DNA from 2 places in the Hydrogenovibrio sp. genome. Region 1 is predicted to be linked to the other one. Evidence: riboswitches for the same ligand, from Rfam matches in the RefSeq annotation. Region 1 holds a riboswitch; the other holds the start of a gene.
The links. Region 1 has a riboswitch for thiamine pyrophosphate ahead of AC0KH7_RS10970 (TonB-dependent receptor). Riboswitches for the same ligand answer to the same signal wherever they lie in the genome.

Region 1 (10,605 bases):
TGCTGAACGAAAATCAATTTAATGAATTTTGTAACGAATATCAAAAAATAGCCGAAATACCGACGGTTTCTGAGGTTCGAGCGCCTTACCGCGCCGCGCTGTTTCTGATGAATGTCTTTGGGGAATCAAACTACCAGGCCTGGCAGAAACGGCCGATTTGGTTGGATTGAACGCCCCTTGAGTTCTTTTTAAGATTGGGCGTTTTGGCGTTGTCTCCAGTCCTGACGCCATTCCCGATAACCGACTATGGCTAAGCCAAAATACAGCACAAACATCACGATGGTGAAATAGAAGCCACTTTGCCAATAAAGCACGATGGCGGCCGAGTTGATGACCAACCAGTAGAGCCAGTTTTCTAAGACTTTACGCGCCATCAGATAGGTGTTCATGACTGAAAATACCATGACGCCCGCATCCAGATAGGGAAAACGTGAATGGTCTCCGCTCTCCAGAAAACCGCCCAGCGCAAACGTCAAACTGAAGCCCGTCACCAGATACAGCAGGTGAAACCCAAACGGTTTGCGATGCACGGCAATACCGTGGTCGCTTTTGATGGGTTGGCGCCAGAGCCAAAAGCCGTAAACCGCCATCAATAGATAATATGCATTCAGCACTGCTTGCAACGGCAGTTGCCCTTGCCAAAACAGCAGGGTATAGATCAGTGTACTGAAAAACGCACAGGGCCAGGCCCAAACCGACTGGCGGATGGCAAGCAAGATATAGCCGAGGCCAAGCAGTGTGGCGGCGAATTCCCAGCCGGATAAGGCCGACATGGAATTCAGAACGCCGTTAAAGAAGGTGTCAATCGCCACAACGTTCAATGTCCGCTTTGGAGCGATCCGTGCCGAGCAGTTTCAGCACGAAAATGGTTTTGGGCTGGGTCGCTAGCACGGTTTCGATGTCGTCGGTGATGGCGGCCATCAGGGTGCGATAGTCACCGAAAATCTGGGTGCTCATCGCATTGCGTTCAATGCGGATGTCCGGGCGTTTCGCCAATGACTCGATGAAGTCGATAATCGGCTGGCAATATTGATCCTGCAATGGGTACATGCTGATGTCAATGGATGCTTGTAATGGCATGCTCACCTCCTTAATGATGAATTGGCTTCAGGTGTTTCGTGTTTCGCTGCGGTTTTATCTTCAGTAATCGTAAGCGACGGTTACCCCATAGGTTCTTGGCGCACCTTGTTGGGTATACAGGTCCTTGCTGTAATTGGTTCTCGGGTCGATGCCGAAATAATAGCCGCGTGTTGCATACTGAGTATCGCCCAGGTTTTTGCCCCAAAGGGTGACCGTCCAGTTTTTACGGTTATAAGTCACCGCGCTGTTGACCAGGGAATAGGCTTTGGATTTTTGGTCATGGCTGTCTGAGAAATAAAAGGCATCTTTCCCTTCGATGTTGGCGCTTATGGTCCAGTTATCCGTTAGGTAGATTTCCCCGCCGAAGCTGAAAGTGTAACCCGGGGCATGGGCCAGAGCTCGCCCGTTCATATTGATGTCGTCGGCGGGATTATTCGGGTCAACGTAGGTGTAATCGGTAAACTCGGTTTGCAATAGCCCTAAGGTTCCAAGCAATCGCAACTGATCCAATGCCAACCAATCCGCTTGTCCTTCCAGACCGTAGTAGGTGCTTTCGGCGGCATTATCCATGTAAATCGTAAATGCCGGAGAGTTGACCTGCTGGGTTGAACTGTTCACTTGTTGGTCTTTACGTAACCCGTAGAAAACGTTCAAACGCGTATTCAAACGGTTATTCAGCATCGAAGAATTCAAACCGGCTTCCAGGTTCCATAAGTATTCGGCATCAAAAGGGATTTTATCTTTCGGCAAGCTGGCATCGTCGTTCACGCCGCCCGATTTATAGCCTCTGGATAAGGTGACAAAGGTCAAGTGTTCTGGGGTGACCTGGTAGCTCGCGCCTAATTTCCCGCCGTATAAGACTTCGTCCGTCGAGTCGGAAAAACCATAGGAGTTGTCATAATCGGCCTGAAATTGTTCGATACGCAATCCGGCAATCAAGGTGGCTTTCGCTGTCAGATGGTAGTCCAATTGACCGTAGGCCGCGAGATTATTGGTTTTATAATCGCTGGATTCTTTGCCGCTCGGATCCGTCACATACGGATAGGTGCGGTGAAGTTTTTCGTCTTGCTTCAGGTAATAAATGCCCCCGACCCAATCCGTTGTGCCATTGAAGATGCGTCCGGTTTCGGAGGACATAAAGCGCAATTCCAATGACTGGTTTTTGCGATCACGTTTGTAAAAATCAAAGGCGGAGTAACCGTTAGGGTCAAAGCCGACATAGGTCCAATCGTCGTCATAACCGTATTTGCTGGTGCTGTCGGTTTGCGTCAAAATGGCCACCATATCGACCGAATCGGTCATCGCATAATCCGCTTTTAAGGCAATGCCATCGGATTTCAGGCTGTCCTGTCCCGGTTGGTCGCTGATGGTTTTGTTGTCATTGGTAAAACTGAAAGCATCGTAGCCATCGTCTAAGTTGAGGTGTAGTAGCTTTAAATCAATCGTCAGATCATCGGATGCATACCATTTTAAATTGGCTCGCGCGGTCAGTTCATCTTGCTTTTGAGTGTTCTTTTTATCTAGGTGGGTGTTTTCAATATAGCCGTCGGAATTGTATTGATAAATTGCCAAGCGGCCTGCCAATCTGTCTTTGACGATTGGGCCGTTCAACATCACGCCACCGGCATAGGTATTGTGTGAACCGACCGTGGCCTCGACTCGGGCCGATGGTTCGAGAGACGCTTCATTGGTTTGCACTTGAATCACGCCCGCCAAGGCTCCGGAACCAAAACGCGTGCCTTGCGGGCCGCGCAACACTTCCACTTGATTGACGTCAAACATTGTTGCGGCCGCGCCGATACGGCTGTAATCAAAGTCATCGACCAGTACACCGACAGAAGGATTCAGTGGCGTGGAAAACTGGCCTCTCTCACCGATGCCGCGAATCTGATAATAATGCGCCGTTGCACCGCCGCTCGCCGCGTTGACGTTAGGCATTAAACCAATCACATCTTCAATGTTTTGGGCATCGCGTTCCTGTATCTCAACCGGGGTGACGACGGTGACACTGGAGGTGCTTTGTTGAATGTTCGCTTCACGAAAATCGGCTTCAATTTTGACGGGCTTGAGTTTGACCGTTTTGGTGTCGCTGGTGGTTTCCTCGGCCAGAGACGGTGTCGAGTGCCATAAACCGAATGATAAGAATGACGCCGGAATCACGGCGGATAAAATGGATTTCAGGTGCATGTTGCTTCCTTTTCAGTTCACCAAAAAGGACAGGTATGCAATTCGGACATTCGCCAGGGATGGGGCTAAGATCGAGTGTTGCAGCCTGTTCCTACGCCAGTATTAACTGGATCAGGTTATAAGGGTTCCCTTTCAGCAGGATCTCAGGCCTTTCGACCACCCCTCGGCATAAATTCAGAGACGCTGGTTCGTACGGTAGCGCCTCTCTAAAAAACGTGAGGAGCGATTATAAAGCAAAAGCGTTCGGATTTGAATTGTTGATATGACATGAATTTCGGCCAGGCCTGGCCGAAACCTGGAAACCGTTACGTTACTCGTTTAAATCGACGGAATATCGTCGGAGTCGTAAGGCAGGCGTTCGTCGCCGTAAATTTCTTCCGAAAACGACTCGACCCGTTCTTCGGCGATGTCGGTACGCGCGAATTGCGCAATGTGGAAAAGCGCTTCACCTTCATTGACTAAAGGCATGACCATCTGGCCGATGACGATGCCACTGGCATTGGCGTAAACTTCGAACTCGGCTTCGCCGAAAGGATCGGAAATGACGCCGAGCAGGGTTTGATCTTTCTGAACTCGGTCGCCGTCGTTGGCCAAGGCTCGGAAAATGCCGCTGTGCGGTGCGCGAACCCAATAACTGGAACGGGCGATGACCGGGCTTTTAGACGGTTTCTTCGGGGTGCGGCTGGGGGCGATCATGCCCAGATGTTTCATGACGTTCAGCACGCCTTTGACACCGGCGCGAATGGCGAATTCGTCAAACCGAAGAGCTTCGCCCGCTTCATACAGTAGGATGGGGATGTTCTTTTTCACGGCAGAGGCCCGCAGGGAACCCGCGCGCAGGTTGGCGTTCATCATCAGTGGGGCTCCGAAGGCTTCGGCCATGGCCAAGGTTTCGTTGTCTTCGAGATTTGCGCGAATCTGCGGCAAATTGGTGCGGTTGATGGCCCCGGTATGGAGATCAATGCCGTGCGAGCATTGGCCGACGATTTCATTTAAAAAAAGGTGGGCCATTCGCCCGGCTAAAGACCCCTTTGACGAGCCGGGAAAACTCCGGTTGAGATCGCGACGGTCCGGTAGATAACGACTTTGGTTGATGAAACCGTAGAGGTTAACGATGGGCACGGCAATGAGTGTGCCTTTCAGGCGTTGCAGCGCTTTGACTTTCATCAAACGGCGGATGATTTCCACACCATTGAGTTCGTCGCCGTGAATGGCGGCACTGATAAATAAGGTTGGCCCTTTACGTTTTCCATTAATCACCTGTACCGGCATATTCAGTTCGCCGTGGGTATAGAGCTTGCCCACTTGTAAATCGACGGTTTTTCGCTCGCCGGGATGGATGGTTTCTGTCCCGATGGTAATGGCATGATTGGTCGGTTTTTTCATGGTGTTTTCCCAAAGGTGACGGCGGGTTTAGCCTTTGCCACGTGTTTTGGTATGGTGCGGTTTGGCATTTTTTTCGATGAATTCAATGATCTGCCCGGCAACATTTTTATTCGTAGCGGTTTCAATGCCTTCGATGCCCGGCGAGGAATTGACTTCCATCACGACCGGGCCGTGGTTGGAACGCAATAAATCCACGCCGCAGACATTCAGTCCCATGATTTTCGCCGCGCGTACCGCAGTGGCGCGCTCTTCGGGGGTGATGCGTACCAACGAAGCGCTGCCCCCCTGATGCAAGTTAGAACGGAACTCGCCGTCTTTGGCCTGGCGTTTCATGGCGGCGACGACTTTTCCGCCGATGACGAAACAGCGTAAATCCGCGCCGCGCGCTTCTTTGATGAATTCCTGGACCAGGATGTTGGCTTTCAAGCCGTTAAAGGCCTGAATGACCGACTCGGCGGCGGAGTGGGTATCGGCCAGCACCACGCCGACCCCTTGGGTACCTTCGAGCAGTTTGATGACCACCGGCGCACCACCAACGGTTTGCAACAGGTCATTGACGTCGTCCGGCGAATGGGCAAAACCCGTGACCGGCAGGCCAACACCACGGCGCGACAACAGTTGCAAACTGCGCAGTTTGTCGCGCGAACGGGAAATGGCTACCGATTCGTTTAACGGGTAAACGCCCATCATTTCAAATTGGCGTAAAACCGCGGTACCGTAAAAGGTCACGGAGGCCCCGATGCGGGGAATAATGGCGTCAAACCCTTCCAGTATCTCGCCTTTGTAATGGACTTGCGGGTGGTTTGATGAAATATTCATATAGCATCGCAAAGCGTCGATGACACGCACTTCGTGACCTTGCTCTTCAGCGGCTTCAATTAAGCGGCGGGTGGAGTAGAGTTTAGCGTTGCGCGATAGAATGGCAATTTTCATAAGCAAACCTTTCCGTCGTACGGTGTTGCAATGGACGTGTTTTAAGGGCGTTCGAACTCGGCATTGGTCGTTTAAGCCCGAATTCGATAGCGAGTTTTTGAGTGTGAACTGGAAGACACCTTCTAAATGGATTCTATGCCAAATAGGATGCAATTCATACTCTTTTTTTACGCTTTGAATGAGGCGGATATGAATCAATAATTGATGATTACGGCTTTAGTTTCGGGGGCTTTTAAGGTATAAAGAGAGCGGCGCGCACCCAGCGTTGTTAAAACCGATAACCTTGTTTCAATATACTTGCATAAAGAAAATGACCTCATGACGGCCAGCGACGAAAAACCTTCAAATTCCGACGAAAAATTGCTCGAACTTCAAGCCTTGTTAAGCGAAGGCGATCAGGACAAAGTCTGTGAGTTCTTTGATGAGCAGAGTGATATTGAAATCGCCCATTTGCTGGAATCTTTTCCCGCCAATGCCCGTGAGCGGATTTGGATATGTGTTCCGGATGAATTGAAAGGCGAAGTGTTGGCCGAAGTCGGTGAAGACGTTCGGGCGACATTAATGTCCGATATGGAAGCCGAAGTGGTTTCCGATTTGACCAAAGACCTGGATGCGCAGGACATTGCCGAGATTCTCGATACGGTCGAAGAGTCGGTCAAAGAAGCGGTCATTGACAATCTGGACGACAGTACCCGCGAACAAGTACAGGTGTTGCACGCTTATGGCGATGATTCGGTGGGCCGTTATATGGATCCGAATACCGTTAACGTCAAAGAAGACGTGACCTTGGAAACCGTGCAACGTTATATTCGCATCAAAGGGCTGTTGGACGAGCGTTCTCAGGAGTTCATGGTGACGGATAAGGAAAACCGTCTGGTCGGTTCCTTGAGCCTGGTGGATTTGGTCAAAAACAATCAGGAAGCGCAGGTTTCGGAGTTCATGCATCAGTCGATTTCGTTGTTGGATGAAATGGACATACACGATGCGGCGGTGGTGTTGCGTTCCAAGGAATTGCGATTTGCACCGGTGGTGAATGCGGATGGTTTGCTGGTTGGGCAGTTAAATATCGAACATATTATGGAAATCACCCGTGAGGATGCAGATAGCACGTTATTGGGGATGTCCGGGGTCAGAGATGATGAAGAGTTGTTTGCGCCGGTCATGACCAGTGCCAAAAGCCGGGGTGTTTGGCTGGGAATCAATTTGGCGACGGCGTTTTTGGCCGCGTATGTAATTGGTCAGTTTGAAGCGGTGTTGTCGCAGGTGGTGGCGCTGGCGGTGTTGATGCCGGTGGTGGCGAGCATGGGCGGCATTGCCGGCAGTCAGACATTGACCGTGATTATTCGCGGCTTGGCCATGGGGCAGGTCGGGGGGAATAACCGTTGGTGGTTGTTCAATAAAGAACTTTGGGTCGGGGTGTTGAACGGCCTGGTCTGGGCGTTGGTCGTGGGCGTGATTGCTCAGTTATGGTTTGATAACTGGATTGTGAGCTTGGTCATTACGTTGGCCATTGTCATCAATATGACCGTCGCCAACGTGTCGGGCATCGCCATTCCGTTGATATTGAAACGCATGAAAATCGACCCGGCCTTATCCGGCGCGGTGATTCTCACCACGGTCACGGATGTGGTCGGCTTTTTGTCCTTCCTCGGTTTGGCAACGGTGCTGATTCTGCATTAAAGGGTTGCAAACCGAATTCCCAAAACGCCCAGGCCTGGGCGTTTCTGTCATCACGGATTGAAGAGCGCGATTACAACAAAGAATCGATTTGCGCTTTGGCGGCGTCGATGGACTTGGCAACGGCGTCTTCCCCCATGCCCATGCCGGCGGCTTCGATAAAGGTGATGTCTTCGATGCCGATGAAATTCAAGGCGGTTTTCAAGTAAGGCTTGACGAAATTCAGCGCGTCCATTGGCGGTTGCGTGTAATCCCCGCCGGATGCGATGAAGACATAAGCTTTTTTCCCTTTCAGTAAGCCTTCCGGACCATTTTCACCGTACTGGAAAGTTTCGCCCACACGTAGAATGTGATCTAAATACGCCTTTAAAGTGGATGGAATGGCGAAGTTGTACATCGGGCTGGTCAGTACGATGGTGTCTGCGGCGCGGACTTGCGCCACGTATTGTTCGGATAGGGTTAAAGCGCGTTTTTGTGCGTCGTCGCGTTCAGCCGGCATCGTGTACATGGCACCGATCATCGCCTGGTCTATGTGCGGCGGTGGCGTGGCGGCCAAGTCGACTGTTTGGATGTCAGCGTTATGGTTCTGGCTTTGCCATTTCGATAGGAAATAATCGGCCAGTGCTTTGGAATGAGAGCCTTGGGATAAGGCGCTGCTGTCAATACGAAGTAAGCGGGTCATAGTGGTTTCTCCTGAAACGTAGCGTTCATTGCATATTCTGATGACAGTGTATAAAGAAACAAAATGTGAATAAACCAGCGATAAAGCAAATAACTGTTGCTTTTATAGCAACAATAGAGCGGGAGAAGAGCGGGCGGCCCAGTCACAGATGCGACCGGGCGAAAAGTCGTGCCGGTTTATTTCAAACCGGACAGAATAGCATTTTCCACTTGGTCGATGGCTTGCGTGCCGTCGACTTTGATGTATTTCAATGCCGGGTTTTTGGCCGATTCATCGGTGTAGTAACCGATTAAAGGCGCCGTCTGTTCGTGATACACCTTCAAACGATCCAGTACCACTTCGGCTTTGTCGTCGTCGCGCTGAATCAAGTCTTCACCGGTTTCGTCGTCCTTGCCTTCCTCTTTCGGCGGGTTGTAGGTCAGGTGGTAGGTGCGGCCGGATGCCGGGTGCACACGGCGGCCGGCCATGCGGTTGACGATTTCGGAATCCGGCACATCGATTTCAATAATGGCGTCGATGTCGACACCGGCGGCTTTCAATGCATCCGCTTGCGGCACCGTTCTTGGGAAACCGTCCAATAGAAAGCCGTTGGCACAATCCGGCTCGGCAATGCGGTCTTTGACCAGACCGATGATGATTTCGTCCGTGACCAGTTTGCCGGCATCCATGAATTCCTTGGCTTGTTTTCCAAGCGGGGTTTCGGCCTTGATGGCGGCGCGCAACATGTCGCCGGTGGAGATTTGCGGAATATCGAATTTTTTGGTCAGGAATTGGGCTTGCGTCCCTTTTCCGGCGCCGGGAGCGCCCAGAAGAATAAATTTCATAATCAGTTCTCGCTTTAGGTTGTAGATAGGGCACCTCGAATACCCCCCAGTGGATTCTGGCAACGCCAAGTTTGTCAGGTCAAGGCATGGCGCTGCAGGAATGTCTAGACATTTCAAAGCGTCATAACGCCGAGCTGACGAACTTGGCTAAGCCCCTTCGGGCGAGGCTAAAAGGCCGCTTCTTCGTTGTTACGACTCTTGACCTTAGAGTGACTAAGGTCGGCGAGCCGCGCCTAGAATAAGCGGCCTTTTAGTCCCGCAGAATCTCACTGGAGGGTATTCGAGGTGCCCGATGTCAGTGGCGGCTATTTTATCAAATTGAACAAGGGAACCTCCATTAATTCTGGACCGAGCAGATGGAGAGTCAACATCCCCGTTCACCGATGAAGAGGCTCACTTTAGAGGGTCATTTTAAAAGGCTTTGAATCATTCGGTCGGCCTGTTGTTGATAACCGCCGCCGAACAGTGTGAAATGGTTTAACACATGGTAGAGGTTATAAAGCTCTTTACGCTTGACATAGCCTTTATCCAGCGGGAAAACGCTGTTATAACCGGCATAGAATTCGGGTGAAAAACCGCCGAACAGTTCGGTCATCGCCAAATCGGCTTCGCGGTCGCCGTAGTAACTGGCCGGGTCGAAAAACACCGCCTCGCCGTCAGTGGTAAAGGCGCTGTTGCCGCCCCAGAGGTCGCCGTGCAAGGGCGAGGCTTCCGGTTGGTAGTCGTCGAAAAACTTTGGCAAGACTTCAATTAAGGCGTGTCCTTGTTCCACCAGACTATCGGACGCGCCTTGCTCGTGCGCCAGGGTGAGCTGGTGTGCCAGTCGTTGTTGCCCGTAAAACGTCACCCAGTCTTCGGACCAGGTATTAGGTTGCACGGTATGACCGATGTAGTTGTCTTCCGGCCAACCGAACCGCTTGTCTGGGTTGACTTGGTGGTGCAGTAAGGCCAAGTCTTTGCCGCGCTGTTCGTCGTCGCCACGTGACGTCAGTGGCAGATATTCCAAAACCAGCCAGGCCTGGCCGTTTTCGATGCCGGTGGCGATTACTTTCGGAACTCGTACGCTCAGGGTGTTTGCCAAGGCATTGAGGCTGTTGGCCTCGGTTTCAAACAAGTGCGACAGGTGGTCGAGGTTGGTCTTGAGAAAAAACTCGCCTTGCGCGGTGTGCAGATGGTAGGAATGATGGATGTCACCGCCCGAGACCGGTGCGGCGCTTTCGATGTCGAACGGACGCCCGGTGCTCAGGGCGATGGATTCGGAAAGGGCTTGCCAGTTCATAGTCACTCCTTTGCTGAATGTGCGGTCGGAACTGTGACCGATCAGTCGAACAGTTCCTGGGTGATTTGCTCCATTTTGGTCTCGGAGATGTCGGGAATTTCCGGCGCATTCTGCTCGCGGAAAATTTCAAAGAACGCACCCGGAGTATCCGCCGGAACCGCCAGGCCGGTTGAACGGTCAATCGGCACATTCACTAAGCCTTCCGGTAAGCCGAAAGGGGCATTTGGGTAAGGCTTTAAGGCTTCGCGCATATAATCGATCCAAATCGGCAAGGCCGCGCGGCCGCCGACTTCGGAACGTCCCAGTGTGGTCGGGGTGTCGAAGCCGACCCAGACGGTGGTGGCGATGTCCGGATTAAAGCCAGAGAACCAGGCGTCTTTTTGATCATTGGTGGTGCCGGTTTTCCCGGCGATGTCGTTACGCTGTAATACTTTGGCCTTGCGCCCCGACCCGTGATTGATGACGTCCTGCATCATCGACGTCATGATGTAGGCATTTTGCGGGGTGATGACGCGCGGCGCATTTTGCGGGTCGTCTTCCACACATTGAGCGTTACA
Region 2 (10,605 bases), 2.2 Mb from region 1:
AAATTGGCTAATCGGCCTGAAAAAAGGGCCTCCAAACCGGCTGCCAGCCCTTATAAGATGGCGTATGCCCAATCTTAACGAAGGAATGCTCATGACGTTATTTAAATTTCCTCGCCGCGTGTCCCGAAAAGAAGTCAATTCTTCCTCAAAAGCGCTTTCGAGTTTGCCACAAGATCCGAAGCCCTATGTGGTGACCGGTTGGATGATTGTATTGTTCGGTGTTATCGGTTTTCTCGGTTGGTCGGCATTCGCGCCCTTGGACAAAGGGGTTTCCGTCACGGGGACCGTGATTGTCGAAGGGCGGACTAAAACCGTACACCACTTGGATGGTGGCCAAATTGAAGCCATTTTGGTGAATGATGGCGAGCCGGTCACCGCCGGGCAGCTCATGATTCGTATGAACGACACGCGGGCACGTTCTAAAGTTGAAGGGTTGCGCTTACAACTGGATAAAAATCTGGCGTTGTTGGCGAGGTTGAAATCGGAAAGCGAAGGCTTGGAAGGGATTCATTTTCCAGAGGCTTTGCAGGGACGGGATGAAACGCGTGAAATCATGCGTTCGCAAAAACGTTTGTTTGAAACCCGAAAACGGATTTTGGCCGGACGTTTAGCCAGTTTTGATGAATTGATGGCCGGTTACGGCTCGCAACTCCAGGGGGTTAAAGAAAGTAAAGTCAGTCGAGAACTGCAACGTAAAGCCTTGAAAGAGCAGTTGCAGGGCATGTACGAACTGGAATCTAGAGGTTATGTCGCCAAAAACCGCATTTTAGAAATGGAGCGTTTGCATGAACAGATTAACGGTGCCATTTCGGAAGATATTGGGCAGATTGGTCAATTGCAACGTCAGTTGCAACAAATGAAGTTGAATAAACAATCCCAAAAAGAAGAGTTTTTGCGGGAGGTGCACGATATGTTGGCTGAAACGGAGGTGAAAGTTCAGGATTTAACCCAGCAGTTGCACGCGGCACAGTATGAATTGGCCAATACCCGTGTTGTCGCGCCGTCTTCTGGAACCGTGGTGAACTTGAGTGTGTTTACCGAAGGCGGATTCATTGATCCGGGAGCGCATTTATTGGATATCGTTCCAGCCCAAGATCAATTGCAAGTGGAAGCACAGGTTCCGGTGAACTTAATCGACAAAGTACATCCCGGCTTGCCGGTTACCTTAATGTTTTCGGCGTTTAACCAGAGTGTGACGCCACAGGTTCCGGCTGAGTTGGAAATGGTCTCGGCAGATCGCTTGGTGGATAACCAGACCGGGCAGCCGTATTACCGAGTGCAGGCTAAAGTCAACAACGAGGGTATGGCGGAATTGAAGGGGCAGCAATTACGCCCCGGCATGCCGGTGGAAGTGTTTATTCGCCTGGGCGAACGGACATTGATGTCGTATCTGTTTAAACCGATGTTAGATCGAACTAGAACGGCTCTTGTTGAAAAATAACCATTTTAAGGAGTGATGCTGATGCGCGAAGAAGGTGAAATTAAAAGACAAGACGGGATGCTCGACACCGAGAGTGATTCGATAGCCATTCAGGCGGAGCGATTTTCAGCTCCGGTGCGTTGGTTGTTAATGGGGTTAGCTCTAATCAGTTTAGGAGTCGGTTTTATCGGATTATTTTTGCCCGGCTTACCCACCACCGAGTTTGTTTTATTGGCCGCTTGGGCGGCAAGTTTGAGTTCTCCAAAATTGTATCGTTGGATTGTCGAACATAAACAATTGGGGCCATTATTGAAACACTGGAAAAAGGGGCAATTACCACGCAAGGCAAAATGGATGGCTACTTTTACGATGAGTTTGGCAGCCGTTTTGATGATCGTGACTCATTTCCCGTTAGGTGTGTGGGGAACTTTAGCCTTGCTTTGCATGGCCGGTGTGCTTGTTTGGTTGTGGTTAAAGCCGGAACCGGGCGAAGAGCTTGAACTAACCTAAAGGAAGAGTGTATGGAGGATTCGATAGCCTTGCGGAAAGCACCGTTTACGTTCGACTTTTGGTTAGGTTGGATTGGGCTGGTGGTTTTTATGTTGTTTTTACAGTTATGGCAATTGCAGGCCCCCTTATCCTATTCGCAATCGGGTTTGGCATCCGGTGAAATTTGGCGTCTGGTTTCTGCCCATTTTGTGCATTTGAGCTGGCCGCACGTTTGGTTGAACGTGGCGGGACTCAGTGTGTGCGGCCTATTGAATCCGAAGATTTTCCGTCTGAAATTGCTGGCTCAATTGGCGTTCCTCAGCCTCGGTATCAGTATATTGCTTTGGCAATTTAATCACGAAGTGAGTCAATATGTCGGATTTTCAGGCGTTTTGTATGGACTGTTTTTGCTGGCGCTTTGGCCTTTACGAGAAGATTTGTTTTCTTTATTGATGCTTGTCGGTATTTTTTTCTGGGCGTTATGGCAATGGAAATTCGGGGTCCCAGCTGCGGAACAAAAACTCATCGGAGGTCAAGTGATTAGCATTGCTCACCTATATGGCTTAGGGTTAGCGGCCGTGTGGATTATGTTTGAAGCTTATCTGAACAAACGACATTGATGGGCTCTTTTCGGTTGGCTGTGGATTGAGAATGATATTGAAAACGCAGGTCCTCCGACTGACTCAACCAATCGGTTAGATGCCGTTTGGCGTTGCCGACGGCCTCTTCCAATGTTTGGCCTTGCGCCAGGCCGGTGGCGATGGCGGATGAAAATACACAGCCGGTACCGTGGGTGTGGGTGGTGGACACCCGCGGGCTGGAGAAGCGTTTCGGTTCGGACTTAACGCCGCGGGTTGACTGAATCAGAATATCGGTTGCCGTGTCGGCGTCGTTGCTGTGGCCGCCTTTGAGGACGGCGGCTTGAACCCCCATGTCAAACAATGTCTTTTCGATTTCAATCAGGTCGTCTACCGGCGTTTCCGGCGCACGGTTCAACAGGTGATTCAACTCCGGTAAATTGGGGGTGATGACGTCGGCCAGCGGAAACAATTTTTCCACTAGGGTGCTGACGGCGTCGGTCGCCAACAACGGGTGGCCGCTGGAGCTGACCAGTACCGTATCCAGCACCACGGCGTTGGGTGGATGGCGTTGCAACGTCGCGGCCACTACCTCAATCAATTCCGCATTGGCAAGCATGCCGATTTTGACGGCGTCGATTTGCACATCCTCGAACAAAGCCCGCAATTGGTGATGTAATGCCTCCGCCGATAAGGCTTCCACCTGCTGTACGCCCTGTGAATTTTGTGCCGTCACCGCGGTAATGGCACTGAAACCGTAACCGCCCAAGGCGTGGATGGTTTTCAGATCGGCTTGAATGCCGGCACCGCCGTAAGGGTCGGAACCCGCAATGGTCAAAACGGTTGGTGTGGTGGGACGCATACAGGTTTATTCCTTATCGAAAGGTTGTCTCGTCATTGGGCCTTTTCGACCAGGCCTGGTAGTTTTCGGCAAACCGGGTTTGCAGGGTGTTGAGGTGTTCGGCGCAGTCGGCTTGATGCAATTGTAACCCTTGAATCATCGCCACGCCATTCGCACCGGCCTGCACCACGGGCCCGAGTTGTTCCAACCCAATGCCGCCGATGGCGACCACCGGTATTGGCAGCGAACGGCTCCAATGGGTTAGGTTATTCAAACCGACCGCCGGATAATCGAGTTGTTTGCTTTGGGTGCCGAAAATCGGGCCGATGGCGAGATACGACGGTTGTAACGGTAAGGCGGTTTCGATTTCCGACGGATTGTGGGTGCTGACGCCAAGCCGTAAACCGGCTTTAAACAGGGCTTGGGCATCGGCGGTGTGCAAATCTTCCTGGCCGAGATGAACGCCGTAAGCGCCCAGTTCGATGGCGATTTGCCAGTAATCGTTGATGAACAAACGGGCATTGTAGGTTTCCGCCAAGCGTACGGTGGCGGCGAGCTCTTGGCGTAACGCCTCACCCTGCAAATCCTTAATGCGAATTTGCAGAGTGGTGATGCCGTTTTGGAAAAGCAAAGCGGCGTCTTTGGCGCGGTTGACCAACGGATAAAGCCCCAGCGGTTGCTCGGGCATTTGGCAAGATGGAAACTGCATTTTGACCAGGCCTGCTTTCGTTAGGATGACACTAGATCTAAGATTGATCTTGGTGCCAGAAAGGCGTGCCGACCACCGGAGTGGACGGCGCCGCCAGGTTGCGTTCCGGCATGGTGCCGGCTTGACGGCCGTAAAAACCGGCTTCCACCGCCGCTTTGAAGGCGCGCGCCATCTTTTCCGGTTGCGGTGACAAGGCCACGGCGGAATTGAGTAAAACACCGTCGTAACCCATTTCCAGCGCTTGAACCGCATGGGACGGTTTGCCGATACCGGCGTCCACAATCAGATTCAATTCCGGAAAGCGCTCTCGTAAGATGCTCAGGTTATAAGGGTTCATCAGTCCTTTGCCCGAGCCGATGGGTGAGCCCCACGGCATGAGAATCCGGCAACCGGCATCGACCAGTTTTTGCGCCAACACCAAATCGTCGGTGGTGTATGGGAATACCTCGAAACCGTCCTTGACCAGCGCTTCCGCCGCTTTGACCAGTTCGAAAGGGTCGGGTTGCAGCGTGTATTGGTCGCCGATGACTTCCAGTTTCACCCAGTGAGTTTGAAAGACTTCGCGTGCCATTTGCGCGGTGGTAATCGCTTCTTTGGCGGAGTGACAACCGGCGGTATTCGGCAGGACCTTGACGTTCAGGTCTTGAATGCGTTGCCAGAAATCCTGTCCAGCGGCATCACCCGCCGCCTGACGGCGCAGGGACACCGTGACGATTTCCGAACCGGAAGCGTGCACGGAGGCTTGCATCGCCTGAGGTGATGAATACAGGGCGGAGCCGATCAACAAGCGGCTGTTCAGGGTTTCGCCTCCGATGTGCCAAGTCATCTCGTTTTGCGTGGAAAGGGTGTGTGTTGAACTTGTTTGTGCCGGCATCTCAACCTCCTTGCATCGGCGCGACGATTTCAATGCGGTCGCCGTCTTGTAAAGCTGTTTCGCGGTATTGGCCGCGAGGGACAAAGGTTTCGTTGACCGCCACGGCAAACTGGTTCGGTTGGTAGCCGAGTTGTTCCAGTAACGCTTGCAAATTCGGCGGAATATCGAAAGCATGCGGTTGATCGTTAATCAAAAGTGTCATAGTTGTTTCCTATTCTGTGCGTTTTCGCATTCAGCCGTCTTAAGCGGCATCCGCGCCGGCAAAACCGCTTTCCATCAGCGCCTGTTCCACCACGGCGGGCGTCAGGAGATAGCCGTGGCGATACAATCCGTTGATTCGAGTAATTCTCGGTTCATGCCGAATCGACGGCAGGTTATCGTCCAATGCCGGGCGGCAGTTGGTCAGGCTGTTGACGATGCGTGCTTCGCCGAAACCGGGGTGCAAACTGTAGGCCGCCGACAGCAGTTCCAGACTGGAACGTACCGACATGGGGCTCATGTCCTCGCTTTCGATTTCGGTGGCGCCGATGACGTAACGGTGCGGCGTATCGGCGGACGGGCGCGGTACGATGTAAATGCGGTAACGCGGGTGCATTAAGCGCACCGGTCGGGTCAGTTTGACATCGGGAGCATCCAACCAGAAGACTTCGCCGCGTACGCCGCGCAAGTCGGTGACCTCTTTTTTTGCACCGAGCCCGCGGGTGTCGAATGCCCAATCGAATGTGAAGGGGTTCGAATCGACGTGAATGCATCCGTCTTTCAGACCGGTGACTTCGGCGTGGGTGTGCCAAATGACCTCCGGGTGTTCACGCAGGTAGCTTCGGCTTCGATCCATAAAGCGTTGGGCATTGACCTGACCTTCGCTCGGCAGGAAAAAGCCACGCGAATGATGGCTTAAATCCGGTTCCAGTTGCTGAAGGGCATTTGGGTCCAGCGCTTGAATCGACTCGGCGGCGTCGGGCGATTTGGCTTTGGCGCGCAATTGCGCCATAAACCGTTCCAGTTCCGCCATGTCCGCCGGGTGAGCGGTGATGACGCTGCCGGCCTGTTGCAGGGCGTCGGGAATGCCGAGTTGTTCGAGCAGGCCTGGCCAAATTTGGATGGAACGCTGTCCGAGATCGAAAATATCCGATTCGGCGGTTTCCAGTTCGGCAAATGGCGCCAGCATGCCCGCGGCGACCCGTGCAGCCGCGTTTTCGGATTCGTCGGAATCCTTTTCGAACAAGGTCACGCGATGCCCTTGCGCCAACAGTTTCAGCGCCAGCACCCGGCCGACGAGGCCGGCCCCGGCAATGCCGAGGTGTTGCTTAGTGACGTGTTTCATGGCAGCCTCCGGCTTAGCTGGACAAAGTGATGTCTTCGACGTTCACATAGACTTCGCTGCCGTTTTCCTTGAAGGTCTGCGACATTTCCGCCATGCCTTGTTCCACCGCTTTCTGGTGAGATAGGCCTTGTTGTTCGGCGTAGTCTCGCACTTCCTGCGAAATTTTCATCGAGCAGAATTTCGGCCCGCACATGGAGCAGAAATGCGCCACTTTGGCGGAATCACGCGGCAGGGTTTCGTCGTGGAAGGCGCGTGCCTTTTCCGGGTCGAGGCCGAGGTTGAACTGGTCTTCCCAGCGGAATTCGAAACGGGCTTTGGAAAGGGCGTCATCTCGCGCTCGCGCGCCGGGGTGCCCCTTGGCGACATCGGCGGCGTGGGCGGCCAGTTTATAAGTGATGAGGCCTTCCTTGACGTCGTCACGATTCGGCAAGCCCAGATGTTCTTTCGGGGTGACGTAACACAGCATGGCGGTGCCGAACCAGCCGATCATGGCGGCGCCGATGCCGGAGGTGATGTGGTCGTAACCGGGTGCAATGTCTGTGGTCAAAGGGCCAAGCGTGTAGAAAGGCGCTTCGTGGCAATATTCCAATTGCTTGTCCATGTTTTCCTTAATCATGTGCATCGGTACGTGGCCTGGGCCTTCGATAATGACTTGGACATCGTGCTTCCAGGCGATTTTCGTCAATTCGCCGAGGGTTTCGAGTTCCGCCAGTTGCGCTTCGTCGTTGGCATCCGCCAGCGAGCCGGGGCGCAAGCCGTCACCCAGTGAGAAGGAAACGTCGTACTGCTTCATGATTTCGCAGATGTCTTCGAAATGGGTGTAAAGGAAGCTTTCCTGGTGGTGTGCGATACACCATTTCGCCATAATCGAACCGCCGCGGGAAACGATGCCGGTGACGCGTTTGGTAGTCATCGGTACGTAACGCAGCAAGACACCGGCGTGGATGGTGAAGTAGTCCACACCTTGCTCGGCCTGCTCGATGAGGGTGTCGCGGAAAATTTCCCAGGTCAGGTCTTCGGCGACGCCGTTGACCTTTTCCAGTGCCTGATAAATCGGTACCGTGCCGATGGGCACCGGTGAATTACGCAGAATCCAATCGCGGGTGGTGTGGATGTTTTTGCCGGTGGACAGGTCCATAACGGTATCGGCGCCCCAGCGGGTGGACCAGACCATTTTTTCGACTTCTTCGGCAATCGACGAGGTGGTGGCGGAGTTGCCGATATTAGCGTTGACCTTCACCAGAAAGTTGCGGCCGATAATCATCGGTTCGGATTCCGGGTGGTTGATGTTGCATGGAATGACGGCGCGTCCGGCGGCGACTTCGTCGCGTACAAATTCCGGTGTGATGTCTTCCGGCAGATTGGCACCGAAATGTTCGCCTTTCAAGCGGTGTTCGCGCTCGGCGTCGTTGAGGTAACGACGGGTGAGTTCACGGCGCTGATTTTCGCGGATGGCGATGAACTCCATTTCCGGCGTGATAATGCCTTGGCGGGCATAATGCAGTTGGGTCACGTTTTGTCCGGCTTTGGCGCGCAACGGTTGGCGCATCAGGCTGGAAGCACCGGCAATGGCGGTTTCCATTTGGCTGCGGTTGCTGTAACCGTTGTCTTTCGGATCGATAATGCGGCCGTCATAGGCTTCGGTGTCCTGACGGGCTTCAATCCAAGGTTTGCGGATGGCAGGAATGCCTTGGGCGACGTCAATCTCGATGGCCGGGTCGGTATAAGGGCCGGAGGTATCGTAAACGGTGACGGTTTCACCGTTGGTAAGTTGAATGGCGCGCATTGGCACACGGATGTCCGGATGGATATCGCCGGGGGTATAGGTTTTTTGGGAGGCCGGTAACGGCTCTCGGGTCAGAATGTCATTGGACGCCGGCAGGGCGTGTTTAAATGCAGTCATGTTTTCCTCGCTTTTGTTGCGTTCAAAGGGGGAAAAACACAGCGTAATCAGGCGTGAAACCGCAACGGCTAAGCCGTTTCAGTGAACACGATTCAACAAGATGTTTTGCTCGGAGTAAGGTCGGAAATTTGGAATCGGCAGGTCGGACGATTGCTTCGGCGACACGGGTGCGATTCGGACAGTCCGACGCAGGTTCCAAAGCAATCAAAGGGGCACGTTCGCCAAGGGCGTTCGTTCCCAAAGAAATCTTCTCTTCCCTACGCTGGCTTTAACCAGATCAAGTTCAACGGGCCCGACAGCCGGGAGGGGCGAATTGCCCTTTCCGCTTAGTCGTCTCAGCACTTAGGTGTGCACCCCGAGAGATGAAACGCCATTGTATCAGAAGCGAATGTAAAAACGAGTTAAATTAAAAACACTTAAAAAATAGCTTTTTTATCATAGAGTTAAACTTTATTGCACAAATTCGGGGGGTGTGGATAATGGGGGAAGATTAGAAAGTCACTCATTATAAAAAGAGTTCAGGAAAGGGATATGGATACGATTATTGCGACGTCATTGCACACGGTGGCAGCGGTTTTATGGGTAGGCGGTATTTTCTTGGCTTATCGGGTGCTGCGCCCGGCGGCGATGACGTTGGAACCGCCACAGCGTTTGACGCTGTGGGCCGATGTGTTCGGTCGCTTTTTCCCTTGGGTGTGGGGCTTTATCGTCTTGCTGGTGATTTCCGGTTATTGGGATTGGGTGACGCGCTTCGGCGATTTGAACGTCGTACCGCTCTACTTGCATGCCATGCAATGGGTGGGTTGGCTGATGATCGGTTTGTTCGCTTGGCTGTACTTCGGCCCTTTCAAAACGTTTCGAAATTATGTGCAGGCGGGGCAGTTTGCCGAAGCTGGGCAGGTGATGAACGGTAAAATGCGTCCGGTGATTGCCATCAATCTGTCGTTGGGCGTGTTGGAAGCGGTAATCGGTGCTTCCGGGCCTTATTGGGGGTAAGCGCCGGCGTTAAGGGCGTTAAAGGAAAATGCCCAGGCCTGGGCGTTTTTGATATCGTTATGATTTTATTAGGACTTTGTAATACGCTTGATAACCGGATAAAAAAATTCTTAAAACAAGCGATTTTAAAAGGGCTGAAAACCCGTTATAGTGTTAAATCATTCAGATTAATTGCGTAGCTTTGGAGTCGAAAGATTTATGTCGATTCGTCGTTATCAGAATCATACCCCCAGCCTTGACGAAAGTGCCTGGGTGGACCCGTCTGCCGTGGTGATTGGCCAGTGTTCTTTGGCCGAGGACGTTGGCATCTGGCCGAATGCCACTTTGCGTGGCGACGTGAATGCCATTGAAATTGGGCCTCGCAGCAATATTCAAGACGGCACCGTTTGCCATACCACACATGATTCGCCCATCACCAAAGGGTCGCGCTGCATTGTCGGCGCTGATGTGACGGTGGGGCACAATGCGGTCTTGCATGGCTGTATCATCGAGGACGAATGCCTGATCGGTATGGGCGCGGTGGTGCTGGATAATGCGGTGGTGCAGAAGCATGTGTTGGTGGGGGCCAACAGTTTGGTGCCGGCCGGTAAAGTGCTGGAGTCCGGCCACTTGTATGTCGGCTCGCCGGTGAAAAAGTTGCGCCCTTTAACCGATGACGAAAAAGCGTTTTTCAAATACTCCGCGGAACATTATGTGAAATTGAAAAACGATTTCCAACAGGCGGGTTGTGACGAACTCTGAATCATGAATGCATCTTTAAATGGTCAACTCGGCCACCCGAATGCCTGGCGGGCAGAACTCGGAACATACTTTCGCTATACCTTCATGGGCTGGTTGGTGGTCATCTTGTTGGCGGCTGTTCAGTTGGATTTTCTGTATGAAGAGGCCTTTCGACCGCGTTTTCTGGTCATCCCCAGTCTGGTTGGCATCGTAGCGGGTTTTTTCATCGCTCGCCAAAAAATTCTCAGCGACGAAGTGCGCGCTAAAAACATGACCTTTGCGTCATTGGTGGAAATGGCCGAAGAAGCTGCTTACCTGCAAAATCTTGATCGTAGTTACCGTTACATTTCATCCGCCATCACCGATATGACGGGGTACGATGTAAAGACGTTTTATCAAACGCCCAACCTGTTTGCGGATTTGGTGTATGAAGAAGATTTTCCGAAGTGGCTGGCTTATGAAAAGTCGGTGGCGGCCGGCCAAATGCCGGATGCAATTGAAGTAAGGCTGACCACGAAGCATAAAGGGTTGATTTGGGTACGCCATGTGACCCGGCCGATTTTAGATGGCAAAAAAATCATCGGGTACAGTTCAACCAATGCGGAAATTACCGAACAGGTGAACCAATCCACCACGATGAAAGAGTTGGCGCTGAAGGACCCTTTGACGGGCTTGCCGAATCGTCGTCACCTCAGTGCTGAGGCGGATCGCTTATTAAACTCGGGTGCCCGTTTTTGCTTGATGATGATGG

Region 2: it holds a riboswitch for thiamine pyrophosphate, as region 1 does, so the genes downstream of both, thiC (phosphomethylpyrimidine synthase ThiC) here and AC0KH7_RS10970 (TonB-dependent receptor) in region 1, are expected to answer to the same signal.

The regions. Positions count from the first base shown of each region.
Region 1 covers NZ_OZ223196.1:2,318,091-2,328,695, reverse strand. Annotated here, with positions in the region: gene AC0KH7_RS10985 (phosphotransferase) at 1-170, shown strand, start outside; gene pnuC (nicotinamide riboside transporter PnuC) at 189-812, opposite strand; gene AC0KH7_RS10975 (hypothetical protein) at 802-1,080, opposite strand; gene AC0KH7_RS10970 (TonB-dependent receptor) at 1,141-3,267, opposite strand; TPP riboswitch at 3,338-3,441, opposite strand; gene AC0KH7_RS10965 (succinylglutamate desuccinylase/aspartoacylase family protein) at 3,586-4,653, opposite strand; gene rimK (30S ribosomal protein S6--L-glutamate ligase) at 4,681-5,586, opposite strand; gene mgtE (magnesium transporter) at 5,905-7,266, shown strand; gene AC0KH7_RS10950 (FMN-dependent NADH-azoreductase) at 7,337-7,945, opposite strand; gene adk (adenylate kinase) at 8,122-8,769, opposite strand; gene AC0KH7_RS10940 (fructosamine kinase family protein) at 9,176-10,048, opposite strand; gene AC0KH7_RS10935 (penicillin-binding protein 1A) at 10,090-10,605, opposite strand, start outside.
Region 2 covers NZ_OZ223196.1:73,631-84,235, forward strand. Annotated here, with positions in the region: gene AC0KH7_RS00310 (type I secretion system permease/ATPase) at 1-78, shown strand, start outside; gene AC0KH7_RS00315 (HlyD family type I secretion periplasmic adaptor subunit) at 92-1,441, shown strand; gene AC0KH7_RS00320 (YbaN family protein) at 1,463-1,930, shown strand; gene rrtA (rhombosortase) at 1,942-2,529, shown strand; gene thiD (bifunctional hydroxymethylpyrimidine kinase/phosphomethylpyrimidine kinase) at 2,495-3,349, opposite strand; gene thiE (thiamine phosphate synthase) at 3,363-4,037, opposite strand; gene AC0KH7_RS00340 (thiazole synthase) at 4,075-4,911, opposite strand; gene thiS (sulfur carrier protein ThiS) at 4,913-5,113, opposite strand; gene AC0KH7_RS00350 (FAD-dependent oxidoreductase) at 5,153-6,235, opposite strand; gene thiC (phosphomethylpyrimidine synthase ThiC) at 6,249-8,138, opposite strand; TPP riboswitch at 8,376-8,506, opposite strand; gene AC0KH7_RS00360 (CopD family protein) at 8,670-9,134, shown strand; gene AC0KH7_RS00365 (gamma carbonic anhydrase family protein) at 9,333-9,875, shown strand; gene AC0KH7_RS00370 (putative bifunctional diguanylate cyclase/phosphodiesterase) at 9,879-10,605, shown strand, end outside.